3 regions of the Micromonospora sp. WMMD1219 genome follow, and region 2 is predicted to be linked to each of the others. Evidence: riboswitches for the same ligand, from Rfam matches in the RefSeq annotation. Region 2 holds a riboswitch; each other region holds the start of a gene.
What was found. Region 2 has a riboswitch for cyclic di-AMP ahead of ACN27C_RS07990 (NlpC/P60 family protein). Riboswitches for the same ligand answer to the same signal wherever they lie in the genome.
Positions count from the first base shown of each region.

Region 1: linked by a shared signal. The riboswitch ahead of ACN27C_RS29845 (C39 family peptidase) and the one ahead of ACN27C_RS07990 (NlpC/P60 family protein) in region 2 are both predicted to bind cyclic di-AMP.
Region 3: linked by a shared signal. The riboswitch ahead of ACN27C_RS16370 (coiled-coil domain-containing protein) and the one ahead of ACN27C_RS07990 (NlpC/P60 family protein) in region 2 are both predicted to bind cyclic di-AMP.

Region 1 covers NZ_CP186057.1:6,391,634-6,396,174, reverse strand. Annotated here, with positions in the region: gene ACN27C_RS29860 (acyltransferase family protein) at 1-375, shown strand, start outside; gene ACN27C_RS29855 (hypothetical protein) at 456-800, shown strand; gene ACN27C_RS29850 (hypothetical protein) at 928-1,692, shown strand; cyclic di-AMP (ydaO/yuaA leader) riboswitch at 2,001-2,142, shown strand; gene ACN27C_RS29845 (C39 family peptidase) at 2,347-3,189, shown strand; gene ACN27C_RS29840 (alpha/beta fold hydrolase) at 3,349-4,095, shown strand; gene ACN27C_RS29835 (CDP-glycerol glycerophosphotransferase family protein) at 4,102-4,541, opposite strand, start outside.
Region 2 covers NZ_CP186057.1:1,649,193-1,653,733, reverse strand. Annotated here, with positions in the region: gene ACN27C_RS07995 (N-acetylmuramoyl-L-alanine amidase) at 1-1,999, opposite strand, end outside; cyclic di-AMP (ydaO/yuaA leader) riboswitch at 2,238-2,372, shown strand; gene ACN27C_RS07990 (NlpC/P60 family protein) at 2,386-3,420, shown strand; gene dcd (dCTP deaminase) at 3,492-4,070, opposite strand; gene ACN27C_RS07980 (pyridoxamine 5'-phosphate oxidase family protein) at 4,149-4,541, shown strand, end outside.
Region 3 covers NZ_CP186057.1:3,376,303-3,380,843, forward strand. Annotated here, with positions in the region: gene ACN27C_RS16355 (hypothetical protein) at 1-21, opposite strand, end outside; gene ACN27C_RS16360 (STAS domain-containing protein) at 443-802, shown strand; gene ACN27C_RS16365 (SRPBCC family protein) at 904-1,356, shown strand; gene ACN27C_RS16370 (coiled-coil domain-containing protein) at 1,380-2,453, opposite strand; cyclic di-AMP (ydaO/yuaA leader) riboswitch at 2,458-2,588, opposite strand; gene ACN27C_RS16375 (cation diffusion facilitator family transporter) at 2,732-3,646, opposite strand; gene ACN27C_RS16380 (HelD family protein) at 3,738-4,541, opposite strand, start outside.

The sequences.
Region 1 (4,541 bases), 2.2 Mb from region 2:
TCCCGCGCGATGGTCTGGCTCGGTGAGGTCTCGTTCGCCTTCTACCTGGTCCACGTGCTGGTCATGGTCACTGTGCTGCGGCTGACCGGGCACTGGGGGACCGGGCTGCCCGGCTGGCGCGGCCCGGTCGCGGTGCTCGGCTTCCTGGTGGTCACGCTCGCGCTGGCCGCCGCGCTGCACCGCTGGGTGGAGCTGCCGATGATGCGCCTGCTCGGCCCGTCCCGCCGGGCCCGCACGGCGTCGCGCGCACCGGCCGTGCCGGCTCCACGCGGGTCCGCCGAGGACGCCGCCACCCCGGCCGCCGACGGGGGCGCGACGTCCGTCGCCCGTCGGGCCGAGGGCATCGAGTACGCCGGGCGGCGTCGCCCGGACTGACACGCGCCGTCGTCTGCCGGCCGGTCCGCGACACGCCGTGCGGCGGTGCGTTCGTGGGGGATCGGCGGTAATTTGTACCCGTGCTTCCGATCGCGCTCACCTGCCCCGTGTGGTGGGTGGCGCGCTGGACCGCCCGGATGCTCGCCAGTCTCGCCGTGGTGGTCGCCTGTTCGTTCGGCGCCGCCACGCTGCCGTCCGGTGTCGCCGCTGCCGCCCCGGCTCCGGCGGTCGCCGCCTCGGCGTACACGGTCACGGGCGCCTCGACCGCCGCGCGGCCGGAGGTCGACCGCGTGGCCGAGCGGCCGGCCTCGCCCGCCGGTGTCCCGGCGCCCGCTCGCCGGGCGACGGTCCCGGCCGTCGCGGAGCCGGTCCCGGCCGGACGGGCCGCCGCGCCGGCCGGCCCACGGGCCCCGCCCGCCCGCTGATCCGCCCACGGGCCGCGCCCGTTCCCGCACCCACCGAACGTCATCCCCGCACCCGCCTCCCGGTGGCCCGCCCGCCCCGGCCGGCCGTGCGGCCCTCCCGCCAGGTTCTTCCCGTGAGGTGCCGACCATGTCGCAGACCGCTCTGTACCACTTCCTCACCTCCGTGCCCGAGGCCGCGGCCATCTGGTCCTTCCTGCTGCTGCTCGCGCTGGGCCTGCTCGCCGCGCTCGTCGCCCGGCCCGAACGCGAGCCCGCGCCGGACGCCGTCCCCGAACCGGCCGACGCCGACGCCGCCCGCCGCGACGACCTGGTCCGGTACGCCGAGGAGGTGGCGGTGGCCGCCGCCGGGGCCGCCCAGACGGCCCGCCGCCGCCGGGAGCGGTGGCTGGCCGCGCAGGACGAGGCGGAACGGGCCTGGACCGCGTACGACGAGGCGGACGCCGCCGCCCGCCGCCTGGCCGGCGCCGCCGCGCTGGCCGCCCCGCGCACCCCGCGCACCCCGGCTGAGTACGCGGCCCGGGAGCGCTGGCTGCACCACGCCGCCATGACGGCGCACTGGCGGGGCGACCTGACCGCCCGTCAGCTCGCCGACGTGCTGGCGGGTCGCAACGGGTGGGATCCGCGCCGGCACCCGGCCGAGCAGGAGACCGTGCTGGCACGCACCGTCCGGGACGGTCGCCGGGCCGGATGGGAGAGCGCCGCCGAGCGGGAGCGGGCGGCGTGGCGGGACGCGGAACTGGCCGCCGAGGCCGCCCGGACGCTCGCCGCCGAGGCGTACGCCGCCACCGTGGCGCTGCGGCCCGCCCCGGTGTACCGGAGCGCGACGGCGAGCGCCCAGCCGGTGCCCGCGACGGTCCGCAACGCCCGGTGGCGCCCGGCCCGGGTCGGCTGAGACGACCGTCTCGACCGAATCGTTACCCGGAATGTGGTGAGCCCGGTCACCCGGGCCGCCGAAACGGGCGTCCGGCGCGGAACAGGTCATCGAGTCGCGCGATTGCCGGGCCGGTGCTGGCCGTCTGTCCGCTTTCCGCCGCCGGGTGCCGTCGAAACTGCTTGTCCCATTGAGCGAAGTCAGTAACCGGGTGTTCCGAAATCCGTTACCGCGGATCACGTTTACGCAGGTGGGAGCGCTTGGCATGGGACATACCCACCGGTAGTGTCGGCGCGTCCGATGCGGTAATCGATCGCCGACGGCGACGCCGCACCGACCCGCCTAATCGTGTTCCACGAACCGGGGACCCATGAGCACCATCGGGGTGAATCCGCGAGCCACGGCCCGCGGTAGGGCGTACTTCCCGCCCGAATCCGTCAGCTAACCCGGTCGGCGGCCACGGAAGGAGTACCCCTCTTGCCCACCCCTCGATCGTCCCCCCGCCTCCACGGCACCGCGGTGCCCGCGCTCGCCTGACGCGCGACCGGCAACCGCCCCCTGGGCGCCCGGCATCACGGGCGTTCCCGATCCCCCGGCCATCCGGCCCCGCCAGCACGTGTGAGTTCCTCCGCGTGCCGGGCCGGCGTGCGCCGCTCACGCCCCGTGGAGGATTTCGTGAAGCACCACCTGAAGCGTCAGCTGCGACGGATCGTCACCGAGCGCCCGTACCAGATCATCGCCGGATCGGCCGCCGCGCTCGTGCTGGCCGCCGGCGCCGGCACCGTCGCCACCGCCGGTGACGACGCCCCGGTCGAGGAGAACACCGCGGCGGTCGCCGATCTCGGCGCCGCCCGTCTCGGCGAGCAGCCCGCCAGCCGCGGCGAGGCCCGCATCGCCGTCCCGCCGGCGTCGCCCAGCGCCTCCGCCGCGCCCAGCGCGTCGCCGAGCGCCTCCCCGTCGAAGAAGGCCACGGCCGACCCGGACACCACGCCCAAGGCCAAGCCGAAGCCGCCGTCGAGCAAGTCGCTCGACTACGACTACCAGGCGCAGATCAACTACTTCTACTGCGGTCCGGCCGCCGTGCGCAACGCGCTCAGCGCCGCCGGCATCGAACGCAGCCAGGACGCGCTCGCCGGCCCGCTCGGCACCACCGAGATGGGCACCAACTCGGCCGAGGACACCACCCGGGTGCTCAACCAGCAGGTCAAGGGCAACCCGTACCGGACCCGCATGATCCCCGGCACCGCCACCCCGGCCCAGATGGACCGGCTCCAGGCCGACGTGGTCGAGGCGATCACCAACGGCCGCGCGGTCGTCGCGAACGTCGCCGGCACCGCCACCGACACCAACGGCGGCTGGCACTCGTTCCCGGGCGGCCACTACGTCGCCGTGGTCGGCTACAAGGACGACGGCCGGACCGTGCGCATCGCCGACTCGGCCGACCCGTCGCTGCCGTCGTACTGGGTCACCACGATCGACCTGGCGAACTGGGTCTCCACCCGCGGCTACTCCGCCTGACCCCGCCCGGCCCCGCTGATCTTGCAGTTGCGGCCCCGTCACAACGGGCAAGCCGGGCGTCCCACGGGCCGAAACCGCAAGATCGACGGGATGGCGGGCGACGAGGCTGGCCGGGGTGCGGTCTCGCGTGTCCGGGGCGGGCGGTGGCAGACTGCGCCAATGGGCGATGCGACGGGGAAGCGGCACCTGATTCTCCTGCACGGCATGGGTGCCACCGGCGAGGTGTGGCTGCCCTGGGCGCCGCTGCTGGAACGCCGCTGGCCCGGCCGCTGGCTCGCCCCCGACCTCGCGGGACACGGCTGGTCGCCCTCGCTCGACGGCTACTCGTTCGAGGCCCTGGCCCAGCGCGTGGTCGACGGGCTCGGCCCGGTCCGGCTCAGCCCGGACGACCGGCTGGTGCTGCTCGGGCACTCGCTCGGCGGCGTGGTGGCGCTGGCGCTCGCCGCCCGGCAGCGAGGGCTTCCGGTCGACGCGGTGGTCGGGCTCGGCATCAAGGCGGTCTGGTCCCCGGCCGAACTGGCCAAGTCGGCGGAACTGGCCGCCCGGCCGGTCACCTGGTTCGCCACCCGTGACGAGGCGGCCCGCCGCTACCTGCGGGTCTCCGGGCTCGCCGGGCTGTTCGCACCGGACCATCCGGTGGTGGAGGCGGGGCTGCGCCGGGTGGACGGCCGCTGGCGGCTCGCGATGGACCCGGCCGCGTTCGCGGTCGGGGAGCCCCGGCTGCCGGCCCTGCTGGCCGCCACCGGTGTGCCCGTGCTGCTGGCCCGGGGCGAGCTGGACCCGATGGTGACCGACGCGCAGCTCAAGGAGCTGGGCGTGCCGGTGGCGACGCTGCCCGGGCTGGGCCACAACGCGCACGTCGAGGATCCGGAGGCGGTGCTCGCCCTGCTCGACCCGTACCTCTGAGCGGGCCTACACCTCGGCGCGCGGCGCCGGGACCGCCCAGTCGGGTTCCAGCTCCCGGCGGGCGGCGGTGAGGAACGCCTCGGCGTACCCGTCGGCGGGGAAGTCGCCCAGGTACCGGGTCCGCGCCGCCCAGCGCCGCGCCGCCTTCGGGTCGGCGTCGAGCAGGTCGGTGAGCACTTCGTCCACGTTGGACATGTCACGCCGCAGCACGTAGCCGGACGCCGCGAGCGGGAACCGCTCGACGAAGTGCGCGCCGTCGGCGCCGGTGTCGGTGACCGCGTACGGCTTGCCGGAGTAGAGCCAGTCGGAGATGACCCCGGACACGTCGGAGACCAGCGCGTCGGCGCGGTTGACGCACTCGGTGAGCGTCAGCTCGCGGCTCGCGGCGGCGCCCCACAGGTGCGGCCGGCCGGTCTTCGCCCGGTCGGCGGCGAGCAGTTCGGTGA
Region 2 (4,541 bases):
GCACGTCGTCCAGGTTCACGAACATGATCCGGTGACCGAACTGGACCTGCACGTAGCGGTTCTCGCCGCGGACCACGGTCCGGTCACCCGGTGCGGAACCGTCGAACGAGACCGCCCGGTAGTACTCGCCCGGCAGCACCCCGCCGACCGCGTACCGCTGGCCGGCGGCGAACGTGTACTGCAGCGGCGAGATGGCCTGGTACGGGATGGTGTCCGGGTAGGCGGCCTGCTCCGGGTAGGCCCGCCCGTACACCGGGATGGTGGCCTTGCCGGGCCGCGGGGTCACCACGAAGCCGGTGGCCCACTTGGCGGTCGGCGCGGAGGCCGGGTTGAGGAACCACGCCTTCTGGCCGAGGTACCAGATCGCCGTCCAGTCACCCTGGCGGCCGGCGAGCGCGTACGTCTGGCCGGCGGAGGCGCGGGCGCCGTGGTCGGAGATGTACATGGTGTCCGGCGTACCGTCCGGGCGCAGCCCGAGGTCGTTGACGAGCGGGGCGTCCGGGCTCGGCGCGGTCCGCAGGATCACCGCGGAGGAACCCCGCGACGGGCACGGCTCGGCCGGCGGCCGGGGCGTCGGGACACCGGGCGGCTGCTGGTTGCAGCCGGTGAACGCCGGCCGGTTGGTGGCGAAGTCCGGGTCGATGGTGACCAGGCCGGTACGGGGCGTGCCGGTGCTGCGGAACGGCGCCTTCATCAGGTCGAAGTAGTGCGACCAGTCCCAGTACGGTCCCGGGTCCCAGTGCATGCCGCCCACGTTGGCGGCGGTGATGCCGGGCACGTTGTCGTGACCGATGATGTGCTGCCGGTCCATCGGGATGCCGAGCTTCAGCGCGAGGTGCCGCACCAGCTTGGCGGAGGTGCGGTACATCGCCTCGGTGTACCAGGTGCCCTGACCGGCGAAGCCCTCGTGCTCCAGGCCGATGGACTTGGCGTTGACGTACCAGTTGCCGGCGTGCCAGCCGACGTCCTTGGTCTTGATGTGCTGGGCGATGTAGCCGTCCACCGAGCGCAGCGTGTAGTGCCAGCCCAGGTAGTCGGCCCGCTTCACCAGGTCGACGCTCGGGCCGAAGTAGCCCTCGGTGTCGTGGATGACGATGTACTCGATCTTCTGCTGCTTCGGCCGGTCGCCCAGGTCGTGGTTGCCGTAGTCGCCCGGGTCGTTGCTGAGCTGCTCGTACGGCGCCGGGATCCACTCGCAGGCCAGCCGCACCGGGCACTCCAGCCCGTCCGGCCGCTCGGCGTTGCGCAGGCCGAGGCGGGCCAGCCGGGAACGGTCCGGCGTCGCGGCGGTGGCGGCGAGCGTGACCCGCTGGCCGTCGTCGGTGGTCCGGCTGGCGCCCTGGCCGAGCTGGTCGTAGACCTCGTCGGCGAAGGCCGCCGCGGCGTCCGAGGTGTCCGCGCCGGAGTACCGGGCCACCGCGGCGTACCAGGCCGCCGGGTCGGTGCCGGCGCCGACCGGCCCGCCCAGAGCCTTCTGGTACGACGCCAGCAGCGCCGCGCCACCGCGGATGTTCGCGGCCGGGTCGGTGCGCAGCGTGCCCGCGTCGAGCCCGGTGAGCGCGGCGGCGGCGTCGAGCGTCTGGAGCGAGGCGGGCGGCAGCGGGGTCTCCCGCTCCGGCGCGGCGGCGGTGGCCGGGTCGAGCTTCAGCGGCCGGGAGTCGTCGCCGCGCGGGTCCTCGTCCTCGTCGACGTGGGCGCTGCCCGGCATGGCGAGGATGTGCGCGGCGTCGGTCAGGTGCATCGGGCCGTAGCCGCCGCTGGTGCTCGGCTGCCCGGGGTGGGTGTCCCAGCGGGACTCCAGATAGGAGACGCCGAGCAGCACGTTCTGCGGCACGCCGTACTCGGCCGCGGCGGCGGCGTATTGTTGTTGCCTGTCGCTCGCGGGCGCGGACGTGTCCGGCGCGGCGGTCACCGGGCCGGTCGTCGCCAGCGCGGTGGCTGTCGCCACGGCGGCGGCGAGCAGTATCCGTCTGCCCGACGGCGGGGCGGAGAGGTGCATCGAACCTCCTGGACAGGGATGGGGGTCACTGCGTTTCCACCCTCACTCCGCACACCCGTGAGGGTCAATACCTTTCCAGTGGGTAATCAGCCTTGAAAGAAAATTTCACCTCCGCACGGGGTGCGGCGCCGGATCGCGTACGGAGTGTCACGGCGCTGGAAGTTGCGGATCGATAACGGTGGTCCCTACTCTGGTGAATCGTCGGCCGCACGTCTCACCGTCCAACCCGGTCGGTGACGGTCCGACACCGCCGAGTCGCCTCCGGGCGAGCCGGGGAACCAGGTACCTGGGGTGAATCCGCAGCGATGCGGTAGGGCGGCTCCCTTCCCGCCCGAATCCGTCAGCTAACCCGGTAGGCGGTACGGAAGAAGGAGTACGGACGCCCGGTGGCACTCCATGCCCCGCGGCCGTCGTCGAACCGGTCGGTCGACCGGTCCTTCGTCGCGCCGCGTTCCCGCTGGTCCCGCTTCACCACCGCCCTCGCCGCACTGGTCGGCACCGCCGTCGTCCTGACCGGCGGCGCCACGGCGGCACACGCCGAACCCTCGGTCGCCGAGATCGAGGCCCAGATCGACCGCGACTGGAACAAGCTCGAACCGGTCATCGAACAGGTCAACGCCGTACGCGGGCAGCTCGCCGCGCGGCGCAAGCAGGCCGACGCGCTCGGCCGGCAGATCGCACCCCTCCAGGCCCGGGTGGACGCCGCACTCGGCCAGGTCGGCGGGCTCGCCGCCGACGCCTACAAGGGCGACAACCTCTCCACCGTGAACGCGCTGCTGGGCAGCCGTTCGCCCGGTGACCTGGTGAACGGCCTGGAACTGCTCGACCGCTTCGCGCACCGCCAGCACGAACAGGTGCGCTCCGTCGCCGCGCTGCGCGACGAACTGGCGGCGAAGAAGAAGCCGCTGGACGAGATGATCGCCGGTCTGGCGCGTACCGAGGCCCAGCTCGCGGCGAAGAAGAAGCAGATCGACGCCGAGATCGCCAAGCTGGAGAAGCTGCGGCTCAAGGTGTACGGCAAGGGTGGCGGCGGCCCGCTGCGCCCGGCGCCGTGCCCGGCCGGCTACCCCGGCGGCCCGGCCGGTGCGGCGGTCAAGTTCGCCTGCGCCCAGATCGGCAAGATCTACGTCTGGGGCGCGGCCGGACCGGACCACTTCGACTGCTCGGGCCTCACGATGGCGGCCTGGGCCAAGGGCGGCGTCTCACTGCCGCACAGCGCACGCCAGCAGCACGGCGTGACGAAGCGGATCAGCCGGGCCGAGCTGCGCGCCGGTGACCTCGTCTTCTACTACAGCGACCTGCACCACGTGGCGATGTACGTGGGCGACGGCTGGGTGGTGCACGCCTCCCAGTCCGGCAAGCCCATCACCATGAAGCGGGTCGACGACGGCGACATCAACAGCTACGGCCGTCCCGGCTGAGGTGTAAGGAAGGGCCCCCTCTTAACGCCTCCGGTAGAGGAGGGGGCCCCTATTAACAACTGCGGGTGCCGTCAGCGGGTCGGCCAGGTGCGCCAGCTCTGCCAGGACCGGCTCGGCGTCGGGCCGCGCTGCCCCTGGTAACGCGAGCCGTAGACGGCCGAGCCGTACGGGTGCTCGGCCGGCGAGGAGAGCCGGAAGATGCAGAGCTGGCCGATCTTCATGCCCGGCCAGAGCGTGATCGGCAGATTCGCCACGTTCGACAGCTCCAGCGTGACGTGGCCGGAGAACCCCGGGTCGATGAAGCCGGCCGTCGAGTGGGTCAGCAACCCCAGCCGCCCCAGGCTCGACTTGCCCTCCAGCCGCCCGGCGAGCTGGTCACCCAGCGAGATCACCTCAAGCGTGGAAGCGAGCACGAACTCGCCCGGGTGCAGCACGAACGGCTGCCCCTCCGGCACCTCCACCATCGAGGTCAGGTCGTCCTGCTGGATCGACGGGTCGATGTGCGTGTAGAGGTGGTTGTTGAAGACCCGGAACAGCCGGTCCAGGCGTACGTCGATGCTCGACGGCTGCACCAGCGTGGGCTCGAAGGGCTCCAGCGCGAGCGTGCCGGCCTTGATCTCGGAGACCAGGTCGCGGTCGGAGAGCAGCATCGGAACACCATAGCGACCGGTGCGGGTGACCAGCGTGTCGCACTACATCTTCGTACACGTGTTCGATAGAGTGTCCACATGGCTTCCTGGTCCGAATTCGCCGCCGACGAGCCCCGCCTCGCCGACGAGATCCGCCTCCTGATGCAGCAGTACGGGCCGGGCTTCGGCTACCTCGCCACGGTCCGCGCCGACGGCGGCCCCCGGGTCCATCCCGTCTCCCCGGTGATCACCGACGACGGCCTCTGGTGCTTCGTCATCGACTCGCCGAAGCGCCGCGACCTCGAACGCGACGGCCGCTACGCGCTGCACTCGTTCCCGCCGGAGGAGAGCGACGACGAGGCGTACGTCGCGGGCCGCGCCCGGCCGGTGACCGACCCGGCCACCGTGGCCCGGCTGGCCCGGATCGCCCGCGCGTCGCCGCAGGGCGACTGGCGGCTGTTCGAGTTCACGGTCGAGGCGGCGATGCTGACC
Region 3 (4,541 bases), 1.7 Mb from region 2:
CAGCAGGTTGGATCCGAACATAGTTCTACCTCCTCGGGTGCCGAAGGCCGGCGGCCACTTCGGACTCCGGTGTCCATCCGGCGGGTTCACTGTCTCGGGCAGTGCCCCACCGGCACGCCCGGCAAACCATGCCCGGGTCACGGGCGGCCCGGGCAGCGAACGGGACGAACCACCCGAACGCGCCGGGACCGGTGCCCACGGGACGTGCGTGCGCCCGCTACCCTGGTCGGCGGATCGGCCGGGCCCGCCCGGCCGCAGGGTTGGCCGCGGCCCACCTTGAAGGGGAAACTGGAACCCGGAGGTCCGGATTGGGTACGCCCAGGTGTGCCCAGTTCGCGAATTGCTCATCCCGGGGGGTGGCGACCGGGCCGTCGGAGGAATACGCTCGGTCGCGGCCCGCGTACTGATGAGGCGCCCGTCATGGGCGAGTGGAGGTGCTCGCGTGAGCCTGTCGATCGTGAAGTCGGTGCGGCCGGGTGGTGTCGTCCAGATCGCGCCCCGTGGGGAGATCGACGTCGACACCGCGTACGAGGTGCGGGAAGCGATCGCCGAAGTGCTCGCGAAGGGCCGCCCCTCGCGGATCGAGCTGAACATGCGGCTCGTCACGTTCATCGACTCGGTCGGCATCAGCGCCATGGTCGCGGGCTTCCAGACCTGCGAGGTCAGCGGCGTCAAGCTGGTGGTCACCGAGCCGAGCCGGTTCGTGCACCGGCAGCTCTGGGTGACCGGCCTGCTCGGCCTGTTCGGCGCGCCCGAGCCGTGGTTCGCCGACGACACCCCCGAGGTGCTGCCCGGCGCCTGAGCGCCGTTCACACCCCCTGCTGCCAGGGGACCTTCTACCCGTTGCCAGTCCGGCGTCGGTACGGGACGATCGTCGCGACGCACGACGGCGAGGGGGCCCGCTTGCAGAGCAGCGACAGCTTCAGCTACACCGTGCAGGCCCGGTGCACCCGGGCCGAGGCGGTGGCGCTACTGGGTGACCTGAGTCGCCAGGGCGAGCTGCATCCGCTGATCGTCCGGGTCCGGAAGCTGCCGGCCCGGCCGGGCGCGCTGGCCAGCTACGCGATCACCGACCGGCTGCAACTCGGCCCGCTGCACTTCCCGGTCACGTACCAGGCGGACGTGTTGATCGCCGGCGAGGACGAGGTCGTCACCGTGGCGCGGCAGCAGCCCGCCACGACGGTCCGCAACCACACCCGCCTGCGCGACGAGCCCGACGGCACGGTACGCATCGACGTGGAGATCACGCTCACCGCACCGGCACCGCTGTTCGGGTACGCGTTCCGCCAGGCCCGGGCGGCTCACCTGGGCCTGGCGGCGCGTCTCGGAGCGACCCTGGAGGGCCGGCCGACCTGATCCGGCCGCCCTCCAGGGTGCGCTCAGTACACCGACAGGTGCACGTGGTTGGTGTGGTCGCTGGACGGGTCGCCGTTGCCGCCGCTGTACGACTTCCACCCGCTGCTGGGCAGCCAGATCTGCTTGAACCAGATCACGTAGAGCACGGCGAGCGGGTCGGCGTTGCGCACGAAGTACGCGGCCAGGTTGTTGCCGTACGTCCGGTCGCCGCCGGTGGCCACGCCGCCGAAGCCGCTCTTCTGCGCGGCGAAGTCGCAGGCGCGCCCCTTCGGGTGCTCACCCGAGCCGCTGGGCCGGTGGCAGGAGACGTACCGGGTGAAGCCCGCCGCCTTGGCCTGTTGCAGCGCGTGCAGCGTGCGTGGGGTGATGCAGCCGTTCGCCGGGGTCGGGTCGTTGACGCTGCACGACTCCGACGGCCAGGAGCCGTCCGAGTTGCGCGGCGCGGGCTTCGCGTTCTTGCTGGAGGTGCCCTGGACGCTGCCACCGCCGCTGCTGCTGCGCGAGGCCCGGTCGTTCGCCACCTCGAGGGCACGCTCGGCCTGCTCCTTGCGCTTGCCCATCACCGCCACCTGCTTGCGCTGCTCGCGGATCTCGCCGTCGAGCTCGGTGCGGGTGCGGGTGGCCTCGTCACGGGTCGCGATCAGGTCGCGCAGCGTACGGTCCTCGTGCGCGGCGACCTGCTCCAGCGCGGCGGCCCGGTCCATGAAGCCCTCCGGGCTGCTGCTGCCGAGCAGCGCCCCGGCGGTGCCCAGGCGGCCGTTGCGGTACGCCACGGCGGCGATCTCGCCGACCTTGGCGTCCCGGACGGCCAGTTCGGCGCCGACCGTCTTGAGTTGTTCGTTGAGTTGCTTCTGCCGGTTCACCGACCGGTTGAGCGCGGCCTTCGCCTCCAGCCAGCCCTTGCTGGCCGCGTCGAGCTGGGCGCGCAGTTCGGGCGTGCCGCCCTCGTCGTCGCCGGGCGCGGCGGCGAGCAGGCCGGTCGCTGGCGCCGCCGAGGCGGGGGAGGCCGGAACGGTCGCGACGCCGAGGGTCAGCGTCGCGACGAGCAGGGCCGCCAACCGGGCGGCCGTCCGTCGTACAGGTGCCACTGGGGGCATTCACACGTCCTTCCGTCAGCGCCGACCGGGTTAGCTGACGGGTTCGGGACGGAAGATCCCTACCGCTGACGCGGATGCACCCCACGTACGTGGTTCCCCGGCTCGTCCCTGCGGACGATTAGGCGACGGCCGCCCCACCGGGGCCGGTGGCGCCCGCGGGTGCGGCCGCGACCGAGACTACCGGCGCTGCCCGGGCACGGCTCCGTGGAGCAGTGCCACTAGGCGGGGCAAAACCGGCATAAGACTACATTAGCCACAGTGATTTAAGTGTGTCCTAATCACCACTCGGTCTGTCCGCACACTCCAGCCGACGCTCCGGGTTCGACCTGCAACGTGGCGTGATCGATGGAGAAGTCCTCGTGCAGGGCGGCCCGCGCGGCGGCCAGCACGCCGGCCGGGTCCACGCCCGGGTCGGTGGTCAGGTGCGCCGAGGCCACCTCCATGCCCGAGGTGAGCGTCCAGACGTGCAGGTCGTGCACCTCGGCCACGCCGGGTACGGCGGCCAGCCGGTCGTGCACGGCGGTCACCTGGAGGTGTTCCGGCGCGGCCTGCACCAGGATGCGCAGCGCGGCCCGGCCGAGCCGCCAGGTACGCGGCAGGATGAACAGGCCGATCCCGACGGCGACCAGCGGGTCCGCCCACCACCAGTCGGTCACCGCGATGACCAGGGCGGCGGCGATCACGCCGAGCGAGCCGAGCAGGTCGCCGAGCACCTCCAGGTACGCCCCGCGCAGGTTGATGCTCTCCTTCGACCCGGCGCGCAGCAGCGCGAACGCGACGATGTTGGCGAGCAGGCCGAGCACCGCCACCACCAGCATCGGGCCGGCCAGCACCTCCGGCGGCTCGCCGAAGCGGCGTACCGCCTCGACCAGGACGTAGATGGCGACGGCGCCGAGCAGCACGGCGTTGGCGAGGGCGGCGAGCACCTCCAGCCGGTAGAGCCCGAACGTGCGCTGCGGGTCGGTGCCGGCCCGGCGGGTGGCGGTGATCGCCGCGAGGGCCATGCCGATGCCGAGGACGTCGGTGAACATGTGCCCGGCGTCGGAGAGCAGCGCCAGCGAGCCGGTGGTGAAGGCGGCCACCGCCTCGACCACCATCAGGGCGGCGAGCAGCGCGAACGCGGCCCAGAGGCGGCCCCGGTGGCGGTGTGCCGCGTTGGCCACCGCACCGCTGTGGTCATGACCTGCGCCCACGCCAACACCCTCCCTGCCGCGTACCGGCCCGGCCCAATGTATGTTCACATCGCTATGTATGCAAGTGAACTGTGGGTGGCGGCGGGGCCGGTCACCCCACCGGGTCGAGTGTGGTGAGGCGCTGGGTCGCCCGGGACAGCGCCACGTAGAGCGTGCGGACGCCCGAGCCGGGATCGGCCCGGATCTCACCCGGCGCCACCAGCACCACGCCGTCGTACTCCATGCCCTTGGCCTGAAGGCTGGTGACGACCTGGAGGCGGCCCGCGCCGAGCCCGCCCAGCCAGCCCGCCACCTCGTCCCGGCGCGGCACCGGCGTGATCACGCCGACGGTGCCCTCCACCTGCGCGAGCAGCGCCTCGGCCGCCTCGACGGTGGCCGCCGGCAGGTCGGCGGCGGGCACCGTGCGCTCGACCGGCGGCACACCCGTGGACCGCACCGCGGCGGGCAGCGGCAGGTCCGGGTAGAGGCGGCGGATCTCCGCCGCCGCCACCGCGAAGATCTCCGCCGAGTTGCGGTAGTTGGTGGTCAGCTCGTAGCGGTGCCGCTTGCGCCGGCCCAGCGCCTGGTCACGGGCCCGGTCCAGCTCCTGCGGGTCGCCGGTCCAGGCGGTCTGCGCCGGGTCACCGACCACCGTCCAGGACGCCAGCCGCCCGCGCCGGCCGACCATCCGCCACTGCATCGGCGAGACGTCCTGCGACTCGTCCACCACCACGTGCGCGTAGTCGCGGTAGTCGTCCGGACGCTCCCGCGCCGCCGCGCGGGCGGCGCGCTGCCGGTCGGCGTACGTGCTCAGCTCGCGCACGCCACCGGCGAGCTGGTACGGGTCGCGCTTGGGCCGGGCCCGCTGCACCGGCTTGCCGAGCAGCGCGTCCAGCTCGTCCAGCAGCGCGATGTC